4 regions of the Bacillus sp. M5A3_1b genome follow, and region 2 is predicted to be linked to each of the others. Evidence: predicted binding sites of a transcription regulator. Region 2 holds the regulator's gene; each other region holds the start of a gene.

Region 1 (5,988 bases), on a different contig from region 2:
CTTAAAAGGAAAAGGATTTAACATTACGCAAGAAGCGAACGGTGTTATGTACTATGATTATTCTCCATACTTGCATAAGTTTTTGCCTATTAATGCAAATGGTGACTTTAAAGTTGGCATTACTCCTGAATCCTTTAAGGTGGAAGGCCCAATGAATACAGGCGTATATATTTTCGATTATGCAACTGCAGGTCCTGACTACCCGAGCGGTGTAAATAACTATTGGTTTATCCCGCAAGGCGCTCAATATGCAAAAGCTAGTTACGATAAAAAGGAATTATATAAAGATGATGAATTCACTGTGACGCTAAACGCCAAACATGTAAAACAATTTGTGTCTGGAGAATTTAACGTAGAATTCCTAGAGAAAAACTTCAAATTTGCAAATGCGAAATTGAATCCTGCTTTTGAAAAGCTCCTTTCCGAAAAAGGGGTAACAGCAAAAGTAAATGAACCGAAACTAGAAGAAGGTTCTGTTACAGTAGGCGGGGCTATTGATGATAAAAACTTCGGCGGATTAGATGGTGATTTCCCGTTCATTGATGTAACTTTCAAAGTAGAAAATGATGAATTTTATGAAGCAAATGCTCAATTAGATTTAGCAGTGTTTGCTTACTGGAAACAAGGTGAATCAGAGCCAAATAGAATGCGTGTCCTTCAAGATCAAACATTCTCAGTTATGTCTTTAAACTCAAAAGTAGAAGGAAATATTAAACCTGGTGCATTCTTAAATGAACGTGGATATTTAGATGAGAAATTCGATTATACAAAGCTTGGTGTAAAAGTATATGCAACGGATTCTTACCGTCATAAGTTTGAAGGCTCACTTGATAAATACGGTTACTTTAAACTAAATGGACTTCCTGTTAATAAACGTGATTATAACTTATACGTGGAGGTTCCAGGGCATTTAACAAGCCGACTAACAACGAAATTAGGTACTGAAAAAGATGGTAAGCTGCTTGGCCAATATTATTATGCACGACCTGATGAAAATCTTGCCGGTGATGTAAATGGAGATAAAGTAATTGATATAAAAGATGCTGAAATTATCGCTAGCAACTATGGTAAAAAAGGACTATCTGTAAAAGACGGCGACCTTAACAAAGATGGCATTGTCGACGAAAAAGATATTCGTTTCGTTGAAAAGAACTTCTTGAAAAAAGGACCGGATGCATCTAAATCACAAATACCTGTTGAAAAATCAAAAAGCGGTACACTGGCAGATATTTTAAAGAAATTAGGATTAACACCTAAAAAATGATAAAGTGAAACTTTAATCAGTGGGGGGTGTTCATCCCCCACTGATTATTAGCCCTCACCAATCGGGCTTTTACGAGCAGTTGATCACCAAACTAACTTCGTTGCTTTCGCTGCATTTTGAGGTGGGGATCTTACTGCCCGGCAAATAGCGGGATAATAAAGAGCACTCTATATAAAGTAGAGTGCTCTTTTCTATAAACGACCCTTATCCAGCAAAAGGGGTATATTGGGGATATACAAGGGAAACCGGAAAAGGAATTTATATTAAATTATATAAAAACTCAGAGGTAGGAAGCAGTTTCCCGCCTCTGAATTATTTAGCAATTATTATAGTACTGGTGCCATTGTTTCTTTTAATACTTTTACAGAATGAGCGAATTTCGCTTTTTCTTCTTCATTTAGCTCAAGTTCTACGATTTCACGTACACCTTCGCGGTTAATAACAGCTGGAACACCTACGAAAGCATCTTTCTCACCATATTGACCTTCAAGGTATGCCGATACAGTTAATACGCTGTTCTCGTTGCTTAAGATTGCTTTAGTTACACGAAGTAGTGACATACCGATTCCGTAGTAAGTTGCACCTTTACGTTCGATGATATGATAAGCTGCATCGCGTACATTTTCGAAGATTTTATCTAAGTCTTCTTGTTTGTACTGCTCGTTGTTAGCTAAGATTGTTTCTAACTTTTGTACACCTACAGTAGCGTGGCTCCATACTGGAAGTTCAGTGTCACCGTGCTCACCAACGATGTAAGCATGAACGTTACGTGGATCTACATCTAAGTAGTCACCTAACATGTAACGGAAACGAGCAGAGTCTAAAGTAGTACCAGAACCGATTACACGCTCTTTTGGTAAACCAGATTCTTTCCAAGTTACGTAAGTTAAAATATCAACTGGGTTTGTAGCGATTAAGAAAATTCCATCGAACCCGCTATCCATAATGCCGCGCACGATTTGTTTAAAGATCTTTGTATTTTTCTCAACTAAGTCTAAACGAGTTTCACCTGGCTTTTGTGGTAATCCAGCAGTGATAACAACTAGATCTGCATCTTTACAATCTGCATAGCTACCGCTCCAAACTTTTGTTGGTGATGGAGAGAATGGTACCGCATGGCTTAAGTCCATTGCTTCCCCTTCTGCTTTTGCTTCATTAACATCTACTAATACGAATTCTTCAGCTACACCTTGGTTGATCATTGAGTAAGCGTAACTACAACCTACAGCTCCTGTTCCTACTAATACTACACGATTGATACCTTTTTTCATGGTAATTTCCCCTCTCTATTGTTCACATCTATTTTTTTATGATTGTTTAAGTAATTAATTAAAATACTAATTTAATGTTGTTTAACTTCTTTACATTCATATTGTAGCACGTATAATTGTGAATTACTTCACAAATTATGACCTATTTGTGAACTTTTTCACATAGAGTGTAAAGTTATTGGAATAGGTGTGGAATCCATACCAAATTAGGTGTTTTCTTTAGATTGTGAAAGGGTTCTTCTTGTGGTTTTTGTCGGTAAGTGAAATTATACCGGCGATTTTTAGAATATATCGATCGTAACTCCAAATATATCAGCGATTTTTAGAATATATCGACCGTAACTCAAATTATATCAGCGATTTTTGCAATATATCGACTTACCGACAAAACTCGACAATAATAACAGCATTAAAAACGCCATCCTTTCTGTATATTTCTACAAAAGAATAGCGTTTTTTGATTATACGGATACAAATTTATCTTAGCTGGACAGCGATGTTTTTTCCATACACGTCAAATTAACATACCGTCACTTATTAACAGTCAATAAACATGTGAACCTAGCAAAGCTCTTTAATTATTGTAGCAACACAGTCGTTTTTAAATCTTCAGCACCTCCATTTTTTAATGTATCATTTAGACCATTAAGATACGCGGGCTCAATTGTTAAGGATTTTGGAGGATTATCCATCGGCGGAAGAGCTAAAACAATATGGTGTCCATATAGTCCCGTACTACCAACTTGCAAGCTGACTCCTTCGTAGATTTTTCCTTTATCATCAGTAACTGTATAATCAAGTGCTGGCCAGCTATCATTAACTTCCATTTCTTTTGGATAATCAAAGGTCAAATCAATCCTCGTTGAAAGTGAAGAAAAGGTTACTTGATTTACTGTTAATGCATATAAATTATCTTTCGTTAATGTTTTTATATTAGGAGTGAATTTATGAATCTCACCTTCAACTTTTGTGAGAGGAAATGCTACGTTCCATGTTCCTGTTTTTCCAAATAAATCTTCCCCATGGACGGAAACATCAATTTTATCACCAAATTCACCGTAATTAGCCAGAGTAAATTCATGCTGCTCGATAATGGTGTTTCCTTCTTTTGATTTCTGTGAAGTAGAACCAATTGCAGATCTGACTTCTTTCCCATTAATGGTTACATAACTAAGTCCAGCTTTCTCTTCATTGGTATTTGAAATAGTATTTTCTCCTTTGTATTCAACTGTGATCACTAAACGTCCACCATCGTAAACAGCTTCTTTCACATTCATCGTTAAACCACTATGGTTATCTTGTCTTTCAATTGATGTAGCAAGCTCATCCTTTTCAATTTTATCAGAAGCAATATCATTAAATTGCGCATAAATGGGGCCTATAACTGGAACACTCGATAATGTCTTTGCCATAGTAGGAGAAATGAATCCAAAACCTAAGAGAGAAACACATATTCCACAAGCAACAAGACTAGAATACTTGATTGTTTTGGTTCTACGGTATTGATTTTTCTTAGCTTGAAGAATGGCTGTTTTTTCTCTTTGAATTAACCTGTCTTCTGGTATAGGAATATCATTGATATGGTGATTAAATTCTTCTTTATTCATAACTATATCCCTCCTTTAAAATGGGGCGTAAAGCTTGCTTTGCTCGATGTAATTGAGATTTTACCGTTCCTTCTGGAGAATTAAGAACCTCAGCAATTTCCTTAATAGATAAATCGTGATAATACCTTAATACAATAATAGTTTTGTAAGTAGGATCTAAGAAATTAAATGCCTCGATTAAATCCAACGATTGCTCTAATTTATTCATGCTCTCTTCTGCACATAAATTAGAAAACATTTCATCATTCGCAACAAGTTGTCTAGAGGATTTTCTTACAAAATCAATGGATTTAAAAACAAGAATTTTAGTAATCCAACTTTGAAATTTCTCCGGCTTTTTTAACTTTCTCAATGAAAGATATGCTTCATAAATTGTTTCTTGGTATATATCCAGTGCATCTTGTTCATTTCTTACATAAGAATAAGCTGTTCGATATAGTTTTGGGCGAACAAAAGTAATAAGTTGTTCAAATGCTTGATCATTTCCTCTTGTCGCTTGTTTTACTAGATAGGCTATGTCCATTTTTATTTCTTCCTCCCTTTACTAATATAGTCGAATGAGAGAATAAAAAGGTTGCAAAAATAAGTGTATATATATCTCCTACAACTTATTGCAATGATTACTATCAAGCACTAATGCCACAAAAAATCCATAAAAAAAGCAGACTATCCAAAGTCCGCTTTTACAAAACAAAAAAGAGATAGCAGATTATGCTATCTCTTTTAGTATGACCCGTACGGGATTCGAACCCGTGTTACCGCCGTGAAAGGGCGGTGTCTTAACCACTTGACCAACGGGCCAATTCTGGCAGAGAAGAAGGGATTCGAACCCTCGCACCGCGTTCGCGATCTACTCCCTTAGCAGGGGAGCCCCTTGAGCCACTTGGGTACTTCTCTATAATATGGCTCCGCAGGTAGGACTCGAACCTACGACCGATCGGTTAACAGCCGATAGCTCTACCACTGAGCTACTGCGGAATAATTATGGTGGGCCTAAATGGACTCGAACCATCGACCTCACGCTTATCAGGCGTGCGCTCTAACCAGCTGAGCTATAGGCCCATAATTGAAAAGCGGGTGAAGAGAATCGAACTCTCGACCAGAGCTTGGAAGGCTCTTGTTTTACCACTAAACTACACCCGCATTAAATTGTAAATGGTGAGCCATGAAGGATTCGAACCTTCGACCCTCTGATTAAAAGTCAGATGCTCTACCAACTGAGCTAATGGCTCATTTTGAAAGTGGTGCCGACTAGAGGACTTGAACCCCCAACCTACTGATTACAAGTCAGTTGCTCTACCAGTTGAGCTAAGTCGGCTTGCGACTTCAAAATGGTGGCTCGGGACGGAATCGAACCGCCGACACGAGGATTTTCAGTCCTCTGCTCTACCGACTGAGCTACCGAGCCTTTATGTAAAAAAATGGCGGTCCCGACCGGGGTCGAACCGGCGATCTCCTGCGTGACAGGCAGGCATGTTAACCACTACACCACGGGACCATTTGGTTGCGGGGACAGGATTTGAACCTGCGACCTTCGGGTTATGAGCCCGACGAGCTACCGTGCTGCTCCACCCCGCGATGATAAAATATTTAATTTAGAAAAAATGGAGGAGGTAGAGGGATTCGAACCCCCGCGCGACTCTCGCCGCCTGTCGGTTTTCAAGACCGATCCCTTCAGCCGAACTTGGGTATACCTCCGAGATATAAAGCTTTAGTGGTGGACCTTGTAGGACTCGAACCTACGACCGGACGGTTATGAGCCGTCTGCTCTAACCAGCTGAGCTAAAGGTCCTTTATGGTAGCGGCGGAGGGGATCGAACCCCCGACCTCACGGGTATGAACCGTA
Region 2 (5,988 bases):
TTAAACGTTGATATAACAAGGTTTTAAAACCCTTATTACATCATTCCGCCCATACCGCCCATGCCCATGCCGCCCATGTCAGGCATTGCTGGTGCATTTGGTTCTGGCTTGTCAGCAACTACAGCTTCAGTCGTTAAGAACATAGCTGCAACAGATGCTGCGTTTTGAAGTGCAGAACGAGTTACTTTAGCTGGATCTACGATACCAGTTTCAAGCATGTTAACCCACTCGCCAGTAGCTGCGTTGAAACCAACGCCTACTTTTTCGCCTTTTAGACGCTCTACAACTACAGATCCTTCTAGACCAGCGTTGATTGCGATTTGACGAACTGGCTCTTCTAGTGCGCGAAGTACGATGTTGATACCTGTTGCTTCGTCGCCTTCAGCTACGATAGAAGCTACTTTCGTGTATACGTTCATAAGTGAAGTACCACCACCTGCAACGATACCTTCTTCTACTGCTGCACGAGTTGAGTTAAGTGCATCTTCAATGCGAAGTTTGCGCTCTTTTAACTCAGTTTCAGTTGCTGCACCTACTTTAATTACTGCTACGCCACCTGCAAGTTTTGCAAGACGCTCTTGTAATTTTTCACGATCGAATTCAGAAGTAGTTTCTTCTAATTGCGCGCGGATTTGACCGATGCGAGCTTCGATTTGTTGTGAATTTCCGATACCTTCAACTACAGTTGTGTTTTCTTTCGTTACAACAACTTTACCAGCGCGTCCTAAAGATTCAATTGTAGCAGATTTTAAGTCACGACCTAATTCTTCAGTGATTACTTCGCCACCAGTTAAGATTGCGATATCTTCTAGCATTGCTTTACGACGGTCACCAAATCCAGGAGCTTTAACAGCTACTACATTGAATGTACCACGAAGTTTGTTCACTACTAATGTAGCTAAAGCTTCGCCTTCTACGTCTTCAGCGATGATAAGAAGTGGTTTACCTTGTTGTACCACTTGCTCTAATACTGGTAAGATTTCTTGGATGTTAGAAATCTTCTTATCAGTAATTAAGATGTATGGGTTATCAAGAACTGCTTCCATTTTGTCAGAATCAGTAATCATGTAAGGAGATGCATATCCACGATCAAATTGCATACCTTCTACTACGTCTAATTCTGTTGTAAATCCTTTAGATTCTTCTAAAGTAATAACGCCGTCGTTACCAACGCGCTCCATTGCTTCAGCGATTAATTGACCTACTTCTTCGTCAGCTGCAGAAATAGCAGCTACTTGTGCGATAGAAGATTTGCCTTCGATTGGTTTAGAAATCTCTTTTAATTCTGCAATTGCAGCAGTAACAGCTTTTTCGATACCTTTACGAAGACCCATTGGGTTCGCACCAGCTGTTACGTTTTTAAGACCTTCACGAATCATAGCTTGTGCTAATACAGTTGCAGTTGTTGTTCCGTCACCAGCTACATCATTTGTTTTGCTAGCAACTTCTGCTACTAATTTTGCACCCATATTTTCGAATGCATCTTCTAATTCAATTTCTTTTGCGATTGTTACACCATCATTTGTAATAAGTGGTGAACCGAATTTTTTCTCAAGTACAACGTTACGACCTTTTGGTCCAAGCGTTACTTTTACTGCGTTTGCAAGAGTGTCGACACCGCGAAGCATCGAACGACGTGCTTCTTCACTAAATTTAATATCTTTTGCCATAATAATTGACCCCCTTGAGTTTTTTAAGATTTATATAATTAACCGATAACTGCTAAAATGTCACTTTCACGTAAAATCAAGTAGTCAGTACCTTCGTATTTTACTTCAGTACCTGCATATTTTGAGAAGATGATAAGATCACCTGCTGCTACCTCTAAAGCAACACGCTCACCATTTTCAAGCACTCGACCAGTACCTACTGCAATAACTTTACCCTCTTGTGGTTTTTCTTTTGCAGTGTCTGGTAATACAATACCACTTGCTGTTTTTTCTTCCGCTTGAACAAGCTCAATTACAACGCGATCACCTAATGGCTTTAGCATGAACAATAACCTCCTCATTTTGTTATGTAAATTTTATTTATTAGCACTCAAGTCACTCGAGTGCTAACACACTTATAATAATAAATAATCTCAATTTCTTTTGCAAGTAAAAAAATCATAATTTTTTCGCAAATTAAGCTATACACTTTTCTATATAGAGTCCCTCTTCTTCTACCTTTACTATATGAATCGTTGTTTCCACTAATCGTATGTTACAATATGAAAGGACACCCTAAATTGTTTTCGCTATACACACAACTTTCTCCTGTCTTCTATTATAATTTCAAATAAGGATTTACGAAAAAAACATAATTTAAGCGAGGTTTATATCGTAGGTAGCATATTTACATGTTATCCTACCTTATCTCATACACTAGAGTTAGAAAGGATGGTTAAACCATTTGAAAAAACAATATTGGTGGGTTATCGTTACATACATTTTAATGCAGTTATCATCCATTGCTGGATTACCACTTCTGCTGAAAACTGGACTTTATGATAACAGGGGATTTTCTAGAGAAGAGAAATTTCAACTCATAACTGGCCACTGGGCAATCATTAGCTTCTTTATTGCATTATGTATCGTACTTTGGTTACTTAGAACAGATATTCGTGACAGACGTTTAGATACAATGCGCTCTACTGTTCCAGCTACGATTGGTTGGATTTTTATCGGGTTCTTCCTAGCATTTTTCTCACAAAGTATTGCCGGTATGATAGAAATGCGTGTATTAGGAATTAAACCTGGATCAGAAAATACAGCAAGACTTATGGATATCGCAAGAACGACACCTTGGTTCCTTATCGTTATCTCTATAATAGGACCTATTTTGGAAGAAATCGTATTTAGAAAAATTTTATTTGGTACACTTTATAAGAAGTTTAACTTCTTTATTGCTGCTATCATTAGTTCTCTTGTATTCGCAGCAATTCATTTTGATTTCACTCACTTATTGGTATACACTTCCATGGGACTCGTATTCGCCTTTTTATATGTAAAAACGAAGCGTATTATCGTCCCTATCGCAGCTCATGTTGCAATGAATACATTAGTTGCAGTTGCTCAAGTTTTAATGAGCAATGAACAAATTCAAGAAATGATTAAAGAAGCTGAAAAAATGCAAGGCTTTATCGGAGGATTTTTAGTATGAGGAACTCACCATTGTTCATGGCTGCATTGTACTTCCTTCTAGGATGTATCTTTACACGCTTCGCCATTACGAACGTAACAGATACAATCTGGAATATGTGGACAATACTATTTGCAGTTATGGCAACAATTGATTTTAATTTGGCACTTCGCCTTATATTAGTTAAATTCGCAAAGAAAAAACAACAATAAAACGCAGAGGTCGCTTCCTCTGCGTTTTATTGTGGATAATTCTTTAAAAAGTAAACAAGTGTTTGTAACTCTACCGCTAAATCAATATGGTGAATTCTTATATTATCTGACACATTTAAGCGCGCTGGTGTGAAATTTAAAATACCATGCACGTTCGTTTCTGCCAATCTATCTGCTACAGATTGTGCTACTGTAGCGGGTACTGTTAATATTGCCACTTGTATATCAGTTGATAAACGTTCTTCTAATTCATCTAAATGATATACAGGAATGCCCCCGATTTCTGTCCCGACTTTCTCTTCACTAACATCAAACGCCATTTCAATTTTTGTATTATTGTTTTTCGTGAAATTATAATGTAAGAAAGCGGTCCCTAAATTACCTACTCCAATAAGTGCTACACGTGTTATATCATCTTGGTCGAGTGTTTCACGGAAAAATGATAATAAATAATTTACGTTATATCCATAACCTTTTTTCCCTAACGCTCCAAAATATGAAAAATCTCTTCGAATCGTTGCGGAATCAACTTTTACCGCTTCACTCAATTCGGCTGATGAAACACGTTGCTTACCAGAAAGAGATAAGTTTTGGATAAATCGATAGTATAGAGGCAATCGTTTGGCAGTGGCCTGTGGAATTTTTTGCTGCTCCATATAACCTCTCCTCTCTTCCTATCTTTATTCATATACTTGAATCAAATACAGAAGTTTAGCACTCATGAATTTCCCTGTATAATAAAGAGAAGAAGTATTCTCTCTTTATTTTAAACTATACACTATTTTTAGTATGATTGAGAAATATAAACATGGCAAAGTTAAGAAATTATTTGAGGTGAAAACATTGATTTTATTACAAGTAAACGCGCTTACGAAATTATACGGTGCCGAAACGATTCTTGCAAACATAAAATTGGAAGTTCAAACGAAAGATCGTATCGCATTAGTCGGACGAAATGGGGCCGGAAAATCTACACTATTAAAAATAATAGCTGGTGAGCTATCTCATGATGGTGGCGAAATTATAAAACCAAAAGATGTCTCAATCGGATATTTAGCTCAAAATACCGGGTTAGAAACGTCTTTAACAATTTGGGATGAAATGTTAACCGTCTTTACACACTTGCAGCAAATGGAGACAAAACTTCGAAGGCTAGAGCAAGAAATGGGAAAAGAAGAAAACTTTTCAAACGAGGCTACATATGAAAGATTATTAGCTGATTATGACCAATTGCAATTAGATTATAAAGATCAAGGTGGATATCAATATGAAGCAGATATTCGCTCGATTTTAAGTGGTCTTGGCTTCCCAGTTGAAACGCACCAGACGACGATTTCTACATTAAGCGGTGGACAAAAAACACGATTAGCTCTCGGTAAATTATTATTAACGAAACCAGACCTACTTATTTTGGACGAGCCTACAAACCATTTAGACATTGAAACATTAACATGGCTTGAACAATATTTACAAGGCTATCCTGGCGCAATACTAATCGTTTCCCATGACCGTTATTTCTTAGATAAACTCGTTACACAAGTATATGAAATTTCGAATAAAGAAAGCAGACGATTTGTTGGTAACTACAGTAAATATTTAGACTTAAAATCAGCATTATACGAGCAAGACATGAAACGTTATGAAAAACAACAAGATGAAATCGCTAAGCTTGAGGATTTCGTTCAAAAAAATATAGCGCGCGCATCTACGACAAAACGTGCTCAAAGCCGTCGTAAACAATTAGATAGAATGGAATTATTGACTAGACCATTAGGTGATTCTAAGTCAGCATCCTTCCACTTCGATATCGAAAAACAAAGTGGAAATGATGTTTTACAAGTAAAGGATGCAACTATCGGCTATGATGATGATCCGATTATTGAACATGTAACTATGCGCTTAACTCGCGGGGATAGCGTTGCTTTAGTTGGTCCAAACGGAATTGGGAAATCCACATTATTAAAATCACTTGTGAATAAGTTACCACTATTAAATGGTGATGTTTCTTTCGGATCCAATGTATCTGTTGGTTATTATGATCAAGAACAAGCAAACTTAACATCTTCTAAGCGAGTTTTAAATGAGTTATGGGATGAATATCCATTGCAGCCCGAAAAAGAAATTCGCACGATATTAGGTAACTTCTTATTCACAGGGGATGATGTACTAAAACCAGTATCTTCTCTTAGTGGTGGACAAAAAGCTCGATTAGCTCTTGCAAAACTTATGATGCAAAAATCGAATTTATTAATTCTCGATGAACCTACGAACCATCTTGATTTAAATAGTAAAGAAATTTTGGAGAATGCTTTAATTGATTATCCAGGCACCCTTCTATTTGTTTCACATGACCGCTACTTTATTAATCGTGTAACGACGACCGTTGTTGAGTTGTCAACAGAAGGTGCACAAGAGTATTTAGGCGATTACGATTACTATGTAGAGAAGAAAAATGAAATGATTGAACGTGCAGCATTTGAACAACAAGAACATCAAGAAAACCAAGCACCTGTTCAAAAAACTGTAGCTCAAGAGAAATTAAATTATCTCGAAGAAAAAGAGCGTAAACAATTAGAACGTCAACGCACTCGAAAAATTGAGGAACTAGAACAAAATATTGTAGAATTTGAAGAAGAAATTGCTACGTTAGAAG
Region 3 (5,988 bases), on a different contig from region 2:
GTATACGAAGGTCCCATACAATTCGATGAACCGTCGAACCTTCATCTTGTATCCCTGTTAGAATTTCTCGTAAAGAAAAGGATAGGCTTCCTGCGAAAAGACCGTAAAAAAGACCTAGAATCGTTAATACAACTAAAGTAACTGCTATTATCCATCTTTTTTTCGCAAAAGGATGTTCCTTTTCCCTTACTACTTCACTACTTTCCATACTTATCATTTCCTTACATCTTGTATACTTTTATACATAAAGTCCATTGCTTCTGTAACTTTTGTTCCAGGATTTGATCCAAATAAGTCTGGTGGCAAAATAACTACACGATTTTGTTTTACTGCATCTAAATTTTTCCACGCTTCATTTTTCATCATTTCGCCTTCAAATGCTTTTTTAACGCTATTTGGATCTCCATGTGTAATTAAATAAATCACATCTGGATTTGCCTCAATAATACGTTCTACACTTAGCTGCGCATATTGCGGATATTCCTTCATTTCCGGAAAATCAGCTGCAATATTTTTTCCGCCTGTTTTTTCTAAAATATTACCTGATAAAGATGTTGGTAATGCTGCTAAATAAGTACCTGGTGCTCCGTATACTAACAGTGCTTTCACATCACTCTTTTTCTCATATGTCTTCATTTGATCATTAATTTTTTGATTAAGTTCTTTTGCTTTATCTTCTTTCTTCATTATCGTTCCATATAGTTCAATATTCTTTTGAATATCTTGTACAGAATTCGCAGAAGAAATCATTACTTTCGTTCCTTGTCCTTCAACCGTTGGAACATTCTTTTGAAACCCATTGTTAGCAATAAGTACATCCGGTTTTAAACTAGCGATTTGCTCAAAATTCGGTTGATGTGCATTCCCGATTACTTGTACTTTCTTTACATCCTCTGGAAGAGTTATTTTTGCATCCGGACGACCTACTATTTTTCCGCCTAAAGCATGAATAATATTCATGTCCCCCATACTTAATGTTGCAAAACTCTCTGGCACTTTATCGAATGTTACCTTTCTTCCTGATAGGTCGGTAACTTCGATTTTCTCTTTTCCTTTTTCTGTTTTTGTTGCAGATGCTTTTTCGTCTCCCTTTGCATTGCAACCTATTAACAAGAAAAAAATAGATAAAATCGCTGTGAATAGCGTAATAGATTTTTTCATTCTTTCACCTCTAACTGATAATGATAATCATTAACTACTATTCTACTTTAATTGATAAGGATTATCATTGTCAATATAAACCGCATACATTTTTTACAAAAACAAAAAGCACTACAAAAAGATTCGTTCTTTTCGTAGTGCTCTATTTCATAATATTACTCACATTCGTTTCCTTCTAACTGTTCTCGCATCACTTTCACACGCTGAAAGAAAAAGAATGATAAACTTAAAAATATAACGGTACTCCCCATCATAACAAAAGATTGTATTGCTTCTTTTGCTCCATTCGGAATCAATAAGCCAACCATTAACAATGTACTTACAGCGAGAAGGATTTGTCCGAACCGAGTATAATCTTCTATTTTTCCTTGTAATTCTTTCATTATATTCTCACTCCTCTATTTCACTGTATCATATTCTATTAAACTTAAAGACCAGTAAATACAGCCATTCTGGGAGATGTTTTCCAAATGAAAAAGAGCCGCTTTATTGCGACTCTTTCATACCCATTACTCCCCTTTATATGCTTCCATATAAATTTCTTTCAACTCTGAAATGAGAGGTAATTTCGGATTAGCTGTTGTACATTGATCTTCAAAAGCTCTTTCTGCTAATAATCCAACAACCTCTTCAAATTGGTCTTTAGCAACTCCTTGTCCTGCAATACTCATATTTATATTTAAGCTTTTTCCAAGCTCAATAATTGCTTGGACGAGGGATTCCACACCTTCTGCTGTCGAGCCTGCTGGAAGCCCGAGCATTCTCGCAATATGTGCATAGCGTTCATCAGCCACAAAGTGCTCATATTTTGCGAACAATGCGTGTTTTCTTGGCTTAATAGCATTATAGCGAACTACGTGCGGCATAAGAATTGCATTCGCACGCCCATGCGGAATATGAAATTCCGGTCCAATTTTATGTGCTAAGCTGTGATTAATACCTAAGAAAGCATTTGCAAATGCCATCCCTGCGATTGCAGAAGCATTATGCATTTTTTCTCGTGCTTCTTCGTCATTTCCATCTTTAAATGCTCTTGGTAAATATTTAAATACGAGATCAATGGCCTTTAATGCTAATCCATCTGTATAGTCATTTGCTAGAACAGACACATACGCCTCGATTGCATGCGTTAATACGTCCATACCAGTGTCTGCTGTTACATGTGGTGGTACTGTCATTACAAACTGTGGATCAACAATTGCTACATCTGGTGTTAATTCATAATCCGCGAGCGGATACTTTATATTATTTTTCTTATCTGTAATAACCGCAAATGGTGTTACTTCTGATCCTGTTCCTGATGTTGTTGGAATGGCAACAAACTGCGCCTTACTTCCTAATTCCGGATATTTACATGTACGTTTTCTTATATCTAAAAACTTCTGTTTAATTTCATAGAATGTTGTTTCTGGATGCTCATAGAAAAGCCACATCCCTTTCGCTGCATCCATAGCTGAACCACCACCAAGTGCGATAATTACATCTGGCTTAAAACTTCTCATCATTTCCGCACCTTTAAACACAGTTTCATCTGATGGATCTGGCTCGACCTCAAAGAAAACTTCGACTTTTACATCATTTGCATGTTTACGTAAATAATGCGTAACCGTATCTACATATCCGTGCTCAACCATTCCTGGATCCGTTACAATAAATGCACGTGAAATGTTAGGCATATTTGCTAAATATGCTGTCGCATGTTTTTCAAAATAAATTTTTGGTGGTAATTTGAACCACTGCATATTCTTTTTTCTATTTGCCAACCTTTTTATATTTAATAAATGCGTCGCTGTTACGTTTTGAGAAACTGAGTTTTTCCCATACGAGCCGCAACCGAGCGTAAGTGATGGAATAAATCCATTATATATATCACCGATTCCACCTTGTGATGAAGGGGCATTTACAATAAGACGGCAAGCTTTCATACGTAATCCAAATTGTTTTTGTACTTCTTTATTTGTGGAATGAATGACTGCTGAATGTCCTAAACCACCAAGGTCTAACATGTCTTCGCAATATGTAAGTCCCTCTTCTAGTGAATTTGCTTTTACACAAGCTAATACTGGACTCAGTTTCTCACGTGATAGTGGATATGCTCCTCCGATACCTTGTATTTCAGCTACAAGCATTTTTGTATTTTCAGGCACAGTAATTCCAACTAATGCGGCGATGTACTGTGCTGATTTCCCTACAATATCACTATTTACTGCACATGTATTTTCATTAATAACAAGCTTTTCTAATTTTCTTCTCTCTTCTTCTGTTACAAAGTAACAATTGTTTGCAATCATTTCTTTTTTCACATCATCATAAATTTCCTTGTCTACAATGATTGCTTGTTCTGATGCACAAATCATACCGTTATCAAATGTTTTTGATAAAATTAAATCATTAACAGCTCGTTTTATATGCGCTGATTTCTCTATATAGCATGGTACATTACCAGGACCTACACCTAGCGCTGGTTTTCCAGTAGAATAAGCTGATTTCACCATACCTGCTCCTCCAGTTGCCAAAACAAGCGCAACACCTTCATGGTTCATTAATTGTTTCGTTGCTTCGACAGAAGGTCTTTCAATCCACTGAATACAATGTTTTGGTGCCCCGGCCTTCACCGCTGCATCATATACTGTTTTCGCCGCTGCAATGGAACAGTTTTGTGCTGAAGGATGAAATGCGAAAATAATTGGATTTCTCGTTTTCATCGCGATTAATGCTTTAAACATTGTTGTCGACGTTGGATTCGTTACTGGCGTTACCCCAGCTACTACACCGACAGGTTCCGCAATTTCTATTATTTCTTCATGAGGATCTTCGTGAATAATCCCTACTGTTTTATCTTTTTTTATGCTATGCCAAATATATTCAGTAGCAAAAATATTTTTAATACATTTATCTTCATATACACCACGACCTGTTTCTTCAACAGCCAACTTCGCAAGCGGCATATGTTGATCAACACCTGCTAATGCCATTTCATGAACAATTTTGTCAATTTGCTCTTGTGTAAAACTTTCTAATGCTTGTAAAGCCTTTCGACCGTTATTCACTAACGTATCAATCATCTCTTTTACTTCCTGCATTTCATTTACAACTTTCTCTTTGACTACCATGTAAATTCCTCCTATTCTGCTATCGTGGACTGAATAAGACCCTATAGGTCATAATGAGTCCCGATTAGCGCAAAAAAATAGAGTTGCTTTCCTACATGAACCTCATTCTTTGTGAAATATTTCACAAGTATGTTCGTGAGTAACACTTCATGAACTTAATATACATGAAATTATTTCATTTGTGTATGTCTATTTTGTGAAGTTTTTCACAAAATAGATGTAGTAAAAATGCACTGCCTGAGCAGTGCATTTTTACTATGCTAACGCTTGTGCTAGATCTTCAATTAAATCTTCACCGTCTTCAATACCGACAGAAATACGAATTAATGTATCTGTAATTCCTAGCTCTTTACGACGATCTGCTGGGATTGATGCATGTGTCATTTGAGATGGGATAGAAATTAAACTTTCTACTGCCCCTAAACTTTCAGCAAGTGTAAAGTATTGTAAGTTCTCTAGTACTTTATTTAATGTTTCTTCACTATCTACATCAAATGAGATAATAGCACCAAATCCATTTGCTTGTTCTGTCGCTAGTTCATGGTTTTGATGTGATGCAAGACCTGGGTAATATACTTTATTTACTTTTGGATGGTTATTTAAAAACTCGGCAATTGCGTGTGAATTCGTCTCATGCTCTTCCATTCGAATTCCTAATGTTTTTAAACCACGAAGTAGTAAGAAGCTATCTTGTGGGCCAAGAATGCCTCCTGTTGAGTTTTGTACAAAGTGAAGGTCTTCTGCTAATTGCGGGCTATTTACAACTACTAGGCCTGCAACTACGTCACTATGACCTCCTAAATATTTCGTTGCACTATGAAGTACAATGTCTGCTCCTAAAGTAATCGGCGACTGCCAATATGGCGTCATGAATGTGTTATCGATAATTGTTAATAAATCTTTCTCTTTAGCAAGAGTAGATATTTTCTTAATATCAGTAATTTTCAGTAATGGGTTCGTTGGTGTTTCCACATAAATCGCTTTCGTATTCGGACGAATTGCTTCTACAACTTCCTCTAAGTTGGTTGTATCTACAAATGTATGCTCAATACCGAAGCGATTTAATACTTTCGTGATAACGCGGTACGTTCCACCATACACATCATCTGTTAAAATAACGTGGTCACCTTTTGAGAACAACATAATTGTAGCTGTAATAGCAGCCATTCCTGAACCAAATGCAAAACCAGCATGACCGTTTTCTAATACTGCAATCATTTCTTCTAAAGCTGCACGTGTTGGGTTGCCTGTACGTGAATATTCATATCCTTGATGCTTACCAACTGCTTCTTGTTTGTACGTACTTGTTTGATAAATCGGTACATTTACAGATCCAGTTGAAGGTTCTCCTATGCGAATACCATGAATTAACTTTGTCTTTGCTCTCATTTTTTATTCCCATCCTTTGTATATGTCTTTACTTAAATAACGCTCACTACTATCAGGAAAAATCGTTACAATATTTGTACCTGGTGCCGCTTGCTCTGCTTCAAGTAAACTTGCATGAAATGCTGCTCCGGAAGAGCTCCCAACAAGCAGTCCTTCTTTTTGCGCTAATTCCTTTACTCGTAAAAATGCATTTCGATCAGAAATTGTATGAATTTCATCAAAATAAGATGTTTTCAAAAATGGCGGGATGAATTCAAGGCCGATCCCTTCTGTTTCATGCGAACCAGCTTTACCACCATTTAAAATAGATCCTTCTGGTTCGACA
Region 4 (5,988 bases), on a different contig from region 2:
GAGGAACACCTTAATGGATACTTCTTTAAAAGATGCATTAAAAAAGGCTAAAAGAAAACAGTTACTTAAAATCATCATTACCTCTATTATCGTTGTCATGGTGCTTATCCCTATCATTTATAAAGTTGGCAATTACTTTGCAGCGAAAAGCTCTACAAAGCTTCACGAACGACTCTTTTTACATAATGCAATTGCAGAGCCCAATGTCCATATTGATTCTCAAGTTACGAGTAATTCCTCTATGTTTGGTGGCAATATCGTATCTAATCGTTCTAAAAACATTAACGGTTACTTAGTGCGATGGAATACACTGACAAGCTCTTACGACTGGTTTCGTTCTAACATCGATTACAACGAGTTAATACCAGGTTCTTATTGGTCTAGTTCTAGTACCGAGTCTTACAATTATGATAAACAAACGAAAAATAAAGTTGCTACATTTTATAATCCAGCCATCAAGAAATATCATGATGGCGTCAAAAATGAATTAAGTGCAGTTTCAACAATGGATAACTATGTAGCAGAAGTTGCTATCTCTTTCGATAAAGCTTATACATTAAAAGAAATTCAAAAGAAACTACCAGATAACTTAAATATCGTATGGCTATATATGGTCTCACCTATTAAAGATGAAAGCAGAGGTCCTTCCGGTATGCCAGTTTACGGATTTAATCCAGAAAAATCCCCTGAAGAAGCATACAAAAGGTTCTTTGATTCACTTAAACAATTCGATGACGATGGATATGACGAAGATATCCAAAAGTTTTTAAAATCAAACAAGGACAAACCATTCGATCAAGTGAAAATTTTAGGTGTTATGCTAACTGGGAGAACGGAAAACTTTAAGGCATTAGAAAACCAAGACTTTATTCGAGGTGCTTCTGTAGGGGTGACTGCACAAGTTATTCCTTATATAAAGCCAGAGAAGTAATCCGGAATGCCCATATGAACTTAAAGAGCATACATGAACCTGTTTACTACGGGAGCTAGCCGCTACAATAGATAGCTCCTATCCCTGATTTATTGCTTAATTTTCAAAAATAAACTTCACAATATTGTATGTGCAATTTTATAAATAAAAAATCATAAATTTGTTCACATTATATCCATTGTGATTTTTTTCACAATGGATATATAATAAACGTGTAAATACAATATTGGAGGGATTTCAATGGTTATCAATTTTTTAAGAACTGATAAACGTGCTACTTTCATATTATTACTTTTACGGCTTTATATAGGATATACATGGCTCGCTGCTGGGATAGGCAAAGTCTTCGGACAATCTTTTGACGCAAGTGGTTTTCTAAAGGGCGCTATTGCTCAAGCATCAGGTGACCACCCTGCAGTACAAAGTTGGTGGGCAGACTTCCTTCAACACTTTGTTCTTCCAAACGCAGACCTATTTAGCTTTTTAGTTCAATGGGGAGAAATTTTAGTAGGTCTAGGTTTAATTTTAGGCGGATTAACAAAAACTGCTGCATTCTTTGGAATTATAATGAATCTTTCATTTTTACTAAGTGGAACTGTTAGTGTAAACCCAAATCTGCTTATTTTAACTATGTTCATTTTAGTTGCAGGTCATAACGCTGGACGTATTGGATTAGATGGCTATGTTTTCCCTAAACTTTTCCGTAAAAACAACCATGAAACATATAAATTAAGTAAAACTGCGTAGTAACAGTTTACTTTTAAAATATAAATAAGAAAAAGAGCCTAAGTATAGGCTCTTTTCTTACTTACTCCAAATTTAAACTCTTAACGAACCACGGAATCCTCTGGCAGCATAATAGGAATCTGCTCCATTGTGGTACACGAAAACATGTCCGAAGCGATAATCGCAAAATAGAGCACCACCGAGTTCTCGAATATCTGAAGGTGTTTGTACCCAACTTGATGATTTCATGTCAAAATCCCCAAGTTGTTGCAATTCCCGATATTGTTCTTCCGTTAATAGTTCAATGCCCATAGCATTTGCAACATCAATAACGTTATTTTCTGGTTTATGTTTTTTTCTTGATTCTAACGCTTCAAGATCATAACAAAGACTTCTGCGGCCTTTAGGACTCTCCTTTGAACAATCATAGAAAGTATACTCGTCCTTCTCTTCATTATAACCAACAACATCCGGCTCACCGCCAGTTACTTCCATTTCATGAATTGACCACAATTTTTCAGTATTAGTAGCCAGCTTCGCTTCAATCTTAGCCCATTCAAGACCTTCATGGCGGTTCATGTTTTTCTCAAAACGAGCTTGTAATACTTTTAATAGTTCTTCACGTTGTTCTACAGATAACTCATTCTTATTCGCTGTCATATTAGTCCTCCGAATTCCGTTCCCTATAATCATTTAAATCTTCTCAATAATGGTTTGCATACAGTTTACAACAATCTGATACAATTGCACAACGAAAAATCCCTGTGCGGATATCCATTATATAGTACGAAAATCTTTCATACTTTCCTCAAGAATATAGTGTGAAAACCACATCAAGTTCTGCTTCATAATAGCTACATTCATTCCCGGCTGATCAGAACTATATGCCATTCCTTTAAATATAATTAACTCCGTATCAACTTCCATATCTCTTAACCCTTCATATAGCTCATATGCATTTGTAATTGGAATTCTTACATCCTTTTCCCCATGTTGAATTAACGTAGGCGTACAGGCTGATTTAATATATGTCATTGGTGATGTTTTCTTATATATCTCTGGATCATTCCATGGAGTATTTCCTAAATACATGCTAATAAAGTAAGGGATATCTGTATTTACATAATGAGTACTCCAGTTCGTAATTCCTCCCCCAACTGAGATAGCTTTAAATCTATCACTAAATGTAGAACAGAAAGCAGATATATATCCTCCGTTACTCCATCCCATAACTCCTACTCTATCTTTATCTACAATTCCTTTTTCTACTAGTGCATCCACTCCAGATATAACATCATCGTAGTCAGCAAATCCTTGTTTTCTATAGTTTGCTTTTAAAAATTCATTACCATAACCAGAACTTCCTCTATAGTTTGGCTCTAAAACGATAAAGCCTTTTTCGATAAACTGTTCAATCGGATATTTCTCATTAAAACAGTCTGAAAATATCGGAAAGGATGCCCAAGCTGGACCACCATGGATTACTACTAATAAGGGATATTTTTTATTTAAGTCACACTCTACTGGGGTTGATAGAACACCCTCTATTTCAAGACCATCACTACTTTTCCATGAGATGATTTCTCTGTTACTTTTAAGCCTTCCTTCGAAAAAGCTATTTTCATTTGTTACTTTTTTATCATCCAAATAGATTTCAAAGGTTTCATTTGTTATAGCCTTAGTATATGTTATATGATTGCCATCCCTTGTTATAGAGGCATCCATTATAAAACCATCTAACGTTTCGCTTAACATCTCCACAGTGCCATCCTGACACAGCAAGCCAATACGGTAATTCGTTTTATCCTGCCATCTAATTAAAACCCCTTTAGCTGTCCACTGCAATGGCATAACCGTACTATCAAAATCGGTTAAAGGTTGAATCACTTCTCCAGTATTCATATCATATATCTCTAATGTATTATCTTGTATATGATTTCTATAGTAATCCTTCTCTCTTATGCTTGCTGCGTAACATATTTTGTTGCTCTCAGGAGAAAAGCAAACGCTCCCTCCTAACAACTTATCCATATTCATTTTTTGTAGTTCCCCAGCTTCAACATCTAATATATATAGATCATCATTCATATAATCGTTTAAGCTTAGTGTAGCCATACATACAACCTTTTTCCCATCATTTGAAATATCAAAGTTATGTATATAAAAATCCTTACCATCCGTTAGTTGATAAACACCGTTAATCTCGCGTTCCTCTTTATCATTTTGTATCACTTTTTCTAGCTCAATGTAGTATAAACAATTATTTCGATGTTCCTTACCTACATGGTGGAACTCTCCATATAGCTCCTTACGTTTCTTTATTTCCTCACATTCTTTTGACTGTGCAATATAATAAAAACCTTTACCAGTAGGCTCCCATTTGAATGTATTAACTCCCTCCTTCTCGTTCGTAATTTGAACCTCACTACCACCGGCTATGGACTTAACAAAGATTTGATTTGTATTCTCCCCGTCACTACCTGGGCTAAGGTATGCAATAGTCTTAGAATCTGGAGACCATAATGGATGTGTACTATCTATATCCCCATCTGTTAGTGGGTAACTCTGCTCTTTATCCTTTTCATATATCCATACATGATTTCTATACGTATTGTCTTTCCAGTTAGCTGTCTTCTTAACAAACGCTACGTTTTTGCCATCATCACTTATGTTTGCACTTGATAAGGCCGGTAATGAAATAATCTCTTCTATACTTAAATATGTTTTTGCTTTCACTTTCATATAATAAGCCCCCTTGTAATGTCCATGAATCTATCGTCTCTTCTCTTTATAATAAAGAAAATGGTTCAATGATACTTAAAATAGTAACGGAAAATTCAAATAAATAAAAGTGGTTCTATTCCAAATCCGATAAAGTAAAACTTTCATTAGTAGGGTGCTATCCACTTAGCAATTTTAGATGTTCTTTTTCGGCACAAAAATACCCCTTTAGATAAACTATCCAAAGGGGTACAAATTCGTAAATTTATTTAAAATCTACACTATATTTATTAACCTACCAATCTCCTACTCAACAGTAACAGACTTAGCTAAATTACGTGGCTTATCAACGTCACATTCGCGGTGAAGTGCCGCGTAGTATGAGATAAGTTGGAATGGAATAACTGCTACTAGCGGTGCTAGCGCTTCGTGTACAGCTGGTAATACGAAGCTGTCACCTTCCATTTCTAAGCCTTTCATTGAGATGATACATGGGTTAGCTCCGCGTGCTACTACTTCTTTCACGTTACCACGAATTCCAAGGTTTACGTGCTCTTGTGTAGCAAGTGCGATAACTGGTGTACCGTTTTCGATTAAGGCGATTGTACCGTGTTTTAATTCTCCTCCAGCAAATCCTTCTGCTTGGATGTAAGAGATTTCTTTTAGCTTTAACGCACCTTCTAATCCTACGTAGAAGTCTACGCTACGTCCGATGAAGAAACAGTTACGAGTTGTTGCTAAAAATTGTTTTGCTAATGCGTCCATTTCTTCTTTTTGATCACAAAGTTCTATCATTGCATTTGCTACAAGTCCTAATTCGTGTGTTAAATCGAAATCAAGAACTTCGCCTTTTGCTTTAGCAATGTCCGCAGCTAAAATTGAAAGTACTGCAAGTTGTGCTGTGTACGCTTTCGTTGATGCAACTGCGATTTCTGGTCCCGCGTATAACGGAAGTGTGTAATCAGCTTCACGAGAAAGTGTAGAACCAGGTACGTTTGTAATCGTTAATGCTTTATGCCCCATTTCATTTGTTTGCACAAGTACTGCACGGCTATCAGCTGTTTCACCACTTTGTGAAATATAAATGAAGAATGGTCTTTCTGTTAATAATGGCATGTTATAAGAGAATTCACTTGCTACATGCACTTCAACTGGCATTTTTGCAAACTTCTCGATAAATTGTTTTCCAACAAGACCTGCATGATAACTTGTTCCACATGCAATGATGTAAATACGATCGCTATCTAAAATCGCATTGCGGATGTCTGCATTCAGTTCAATCTCGCCATTTTCATCTTGATACTTTTGAATTATATTACGGATTACAAGTGGTTGCTCATCGATTTCTTTAAGCATGAAATGAGGGTATGTTCCTTTTTCAATATCACTTGCGTCTAATTCCGCTGTAAACGGTGCACGTTCAATCGTTTCACCTTGTAAGTTTTTAATTGTAATACTTTCTTTCGTTACGATTACGATTTCTTTATCCATTAACTCAATAAATTGATCTGTAACTTGTAACATCGCCATAGCGTCGCTCGCCACAACATTAAAGTTGTCACCAACACCTACTAATAGCGGGCTTTTGTTTTTAGCAACATAAATCATGT

Evidence for each region. The regulator Rex, encoded in region 2, represses fermentation and respiration genes when NADH is low (regulators of the CRP and FNR family bind a similar motif). The targets are predictions, from matches to a motif close to TTGTGAAATATTTCACAA.
Region 1: ACLBWW_RS06035 (L-lactate dehydrogenase) is a predicted target of Rex. The motif match lies at 2,652-2,669, and genes of this name have one in related genera.
Region 3: adhE (bifunctional acetaldehyde-CoA/alcohol dehydrogenase) is a predicted target of Rex. The motif match lies at 4,384-4,401, and genes of this name have one in related genera.
Region 4: ACLBWW_RS25750 (DoxX family membrane protein) is a predicted target of Rex. The motif match lies at 1,110-1,127, and genes of this name have one in related genera.

Annotation. Positions count from the first base shown of each region.
Region 1 is NZ_JBKEZY010000001.1:1,135,548-1,141,535, forward strand. Features, by position in the region: gene ACLBWW_RS06030 (S8 family serine peptidase) at 1-1,264, shown strand, start outside; gene ACLBWW_RS06035 (L-lactate dehydrogenase) at 1,591-2,535, opposite strand; gene ACLBWW_RS06040 (DUF4179 domain-containing protein) at 3,114-4,142, opposite strand; gene ACLBWW_RS06045 (sigma-70 family RNA polymerase sigma factor) at 4,135-4,665, opposite strand; tRNA gene ACLBWW_RS06050 (tRNA-Glu) at 4,872-4,943, opposite strand; tRNA gene ACLBWW_RS06055 (tRNA-Ser) at 4,949-5,039, opposite strand; tRNA gene ACLBWW_RS06060 (tRNA-Asn) at 5,046-5,120, opposite strand; tRNA gene ACLBWW_RS06065 (tRNA-Ile) at 5,128-5,204, opposite strand; tRNA gene ACLBWW_RS06070 (tRNA-Gly) at 5,215-5,285, opposite strand; tRNA gene ACLBWW_RS06075 (tRNA-Lys) at 5,299-5,374, opposite strand; tRNA gene ACLBWW_RS06080 (tRNA-Thr) at 5,385-5,460, opposite strand; tRNA gene ACLBWW_RS06085 (tRNA-Phe) at 5,475-5,550, opposite strand; tRNA gene ACLBWW_RS06090 (tRNA-Asp) at 5,565-5,640, opposite strand; tRNA gene ACLBWW_RS06095 (tRNA-Met) at 5,644-5,720, opposite strand; tRNA gene ACLBWW_RS06100 (tRNA-Ser) at 5,748-5,840, opposite strand; tRNA gene ACLBWW_RS06105 (tRNA-Ile) at 5,858-5,934, opposite strand; tRNA gene ACLBWW_RS06110 (tRNA-Met) at 5,939-5,988, opposite strand, start outside.
Region 2 is NZ_JBKEZY010000020.1:18,637-24,624, forward strand. Features, by position in the region: gene groL (chaperonin GroEL) at 36-1,670, opposite strand; gene groES (co-chaperone GroES) at 1,709-1,993, opposite strand; gene ACLBWW_RS28045 (CPBP family intramembrane glutamic endopeptidase) at 2,395-3,144, shown strand; gene ACLBWW_RS28050 (YdiK family protein) at 3,141-3,335, shown strand; gene ACLBWW_RS28055 (redox-sensing transcriptional repressor Rex) at 3,362-3,991, opposite strand; gene ACLBWW_RS28060 (ABC-F family ATP-binding cassette domain-containing protein) at 4,179-5,988, shown strand, end outside.
Region 3 is NZ_JBKEZY010000001.1:644,358-650,345, forward strand. Features, by position in the region: gene ACLBWW_RS03435 (FecCD family ABC transporter permease) at 1-208, opposite strand, end outside; gene ACLBWW_RS03440 (ABC transporter substrate-binding protein) at 214-1,161, opposite strand; gene ACLBWW_RS03445 (YrhC family protein) at 1,317-1,544, opposite strand; gene adhE (bifunctional acetaldehyde-CoA/alcohol dehydrogenase) at 1,671-4,274, opposite strand; gene ACLBWW_RS03455 (bifunctional cystathionine gamma-lyase/homocysteine desulfhydrase) at 4,530-5,663, opposite strand; gene ACLBWW_RS03460 (O-acetylserine dependent cystathionine beta-synthase) at 5,667-5,988, opposite strand, start outside.
Region 4 is NZ_JBKEZY010000013.1:84,081-90,068, forward strand. Features, by position in the region: gene ACLBWW_RS25740 (RNA polymerase sigma factor) at 1-14, shown strand, start outside; gene ACLBWW_RS25745 (sigma factor regulator N-terminal domain-containing protein) at 14-931, shown strand; gene ACLBWW_RS25750 (DoxX family membrane protein) at 1,172-1,678, shown strand; gene ACLBWW_RS25755 (DUF4256 domain-containing protein) at 1,751-2,317, opposite strand; gene ACLBWW_RS25760 (S9 family peptidase) at 2,435-4,399, opposite strand; gene glmS (glutamine--fructose-6-phosphate transaminase (isomerizing)) at 4,685-5,988, opposite strand, start outside.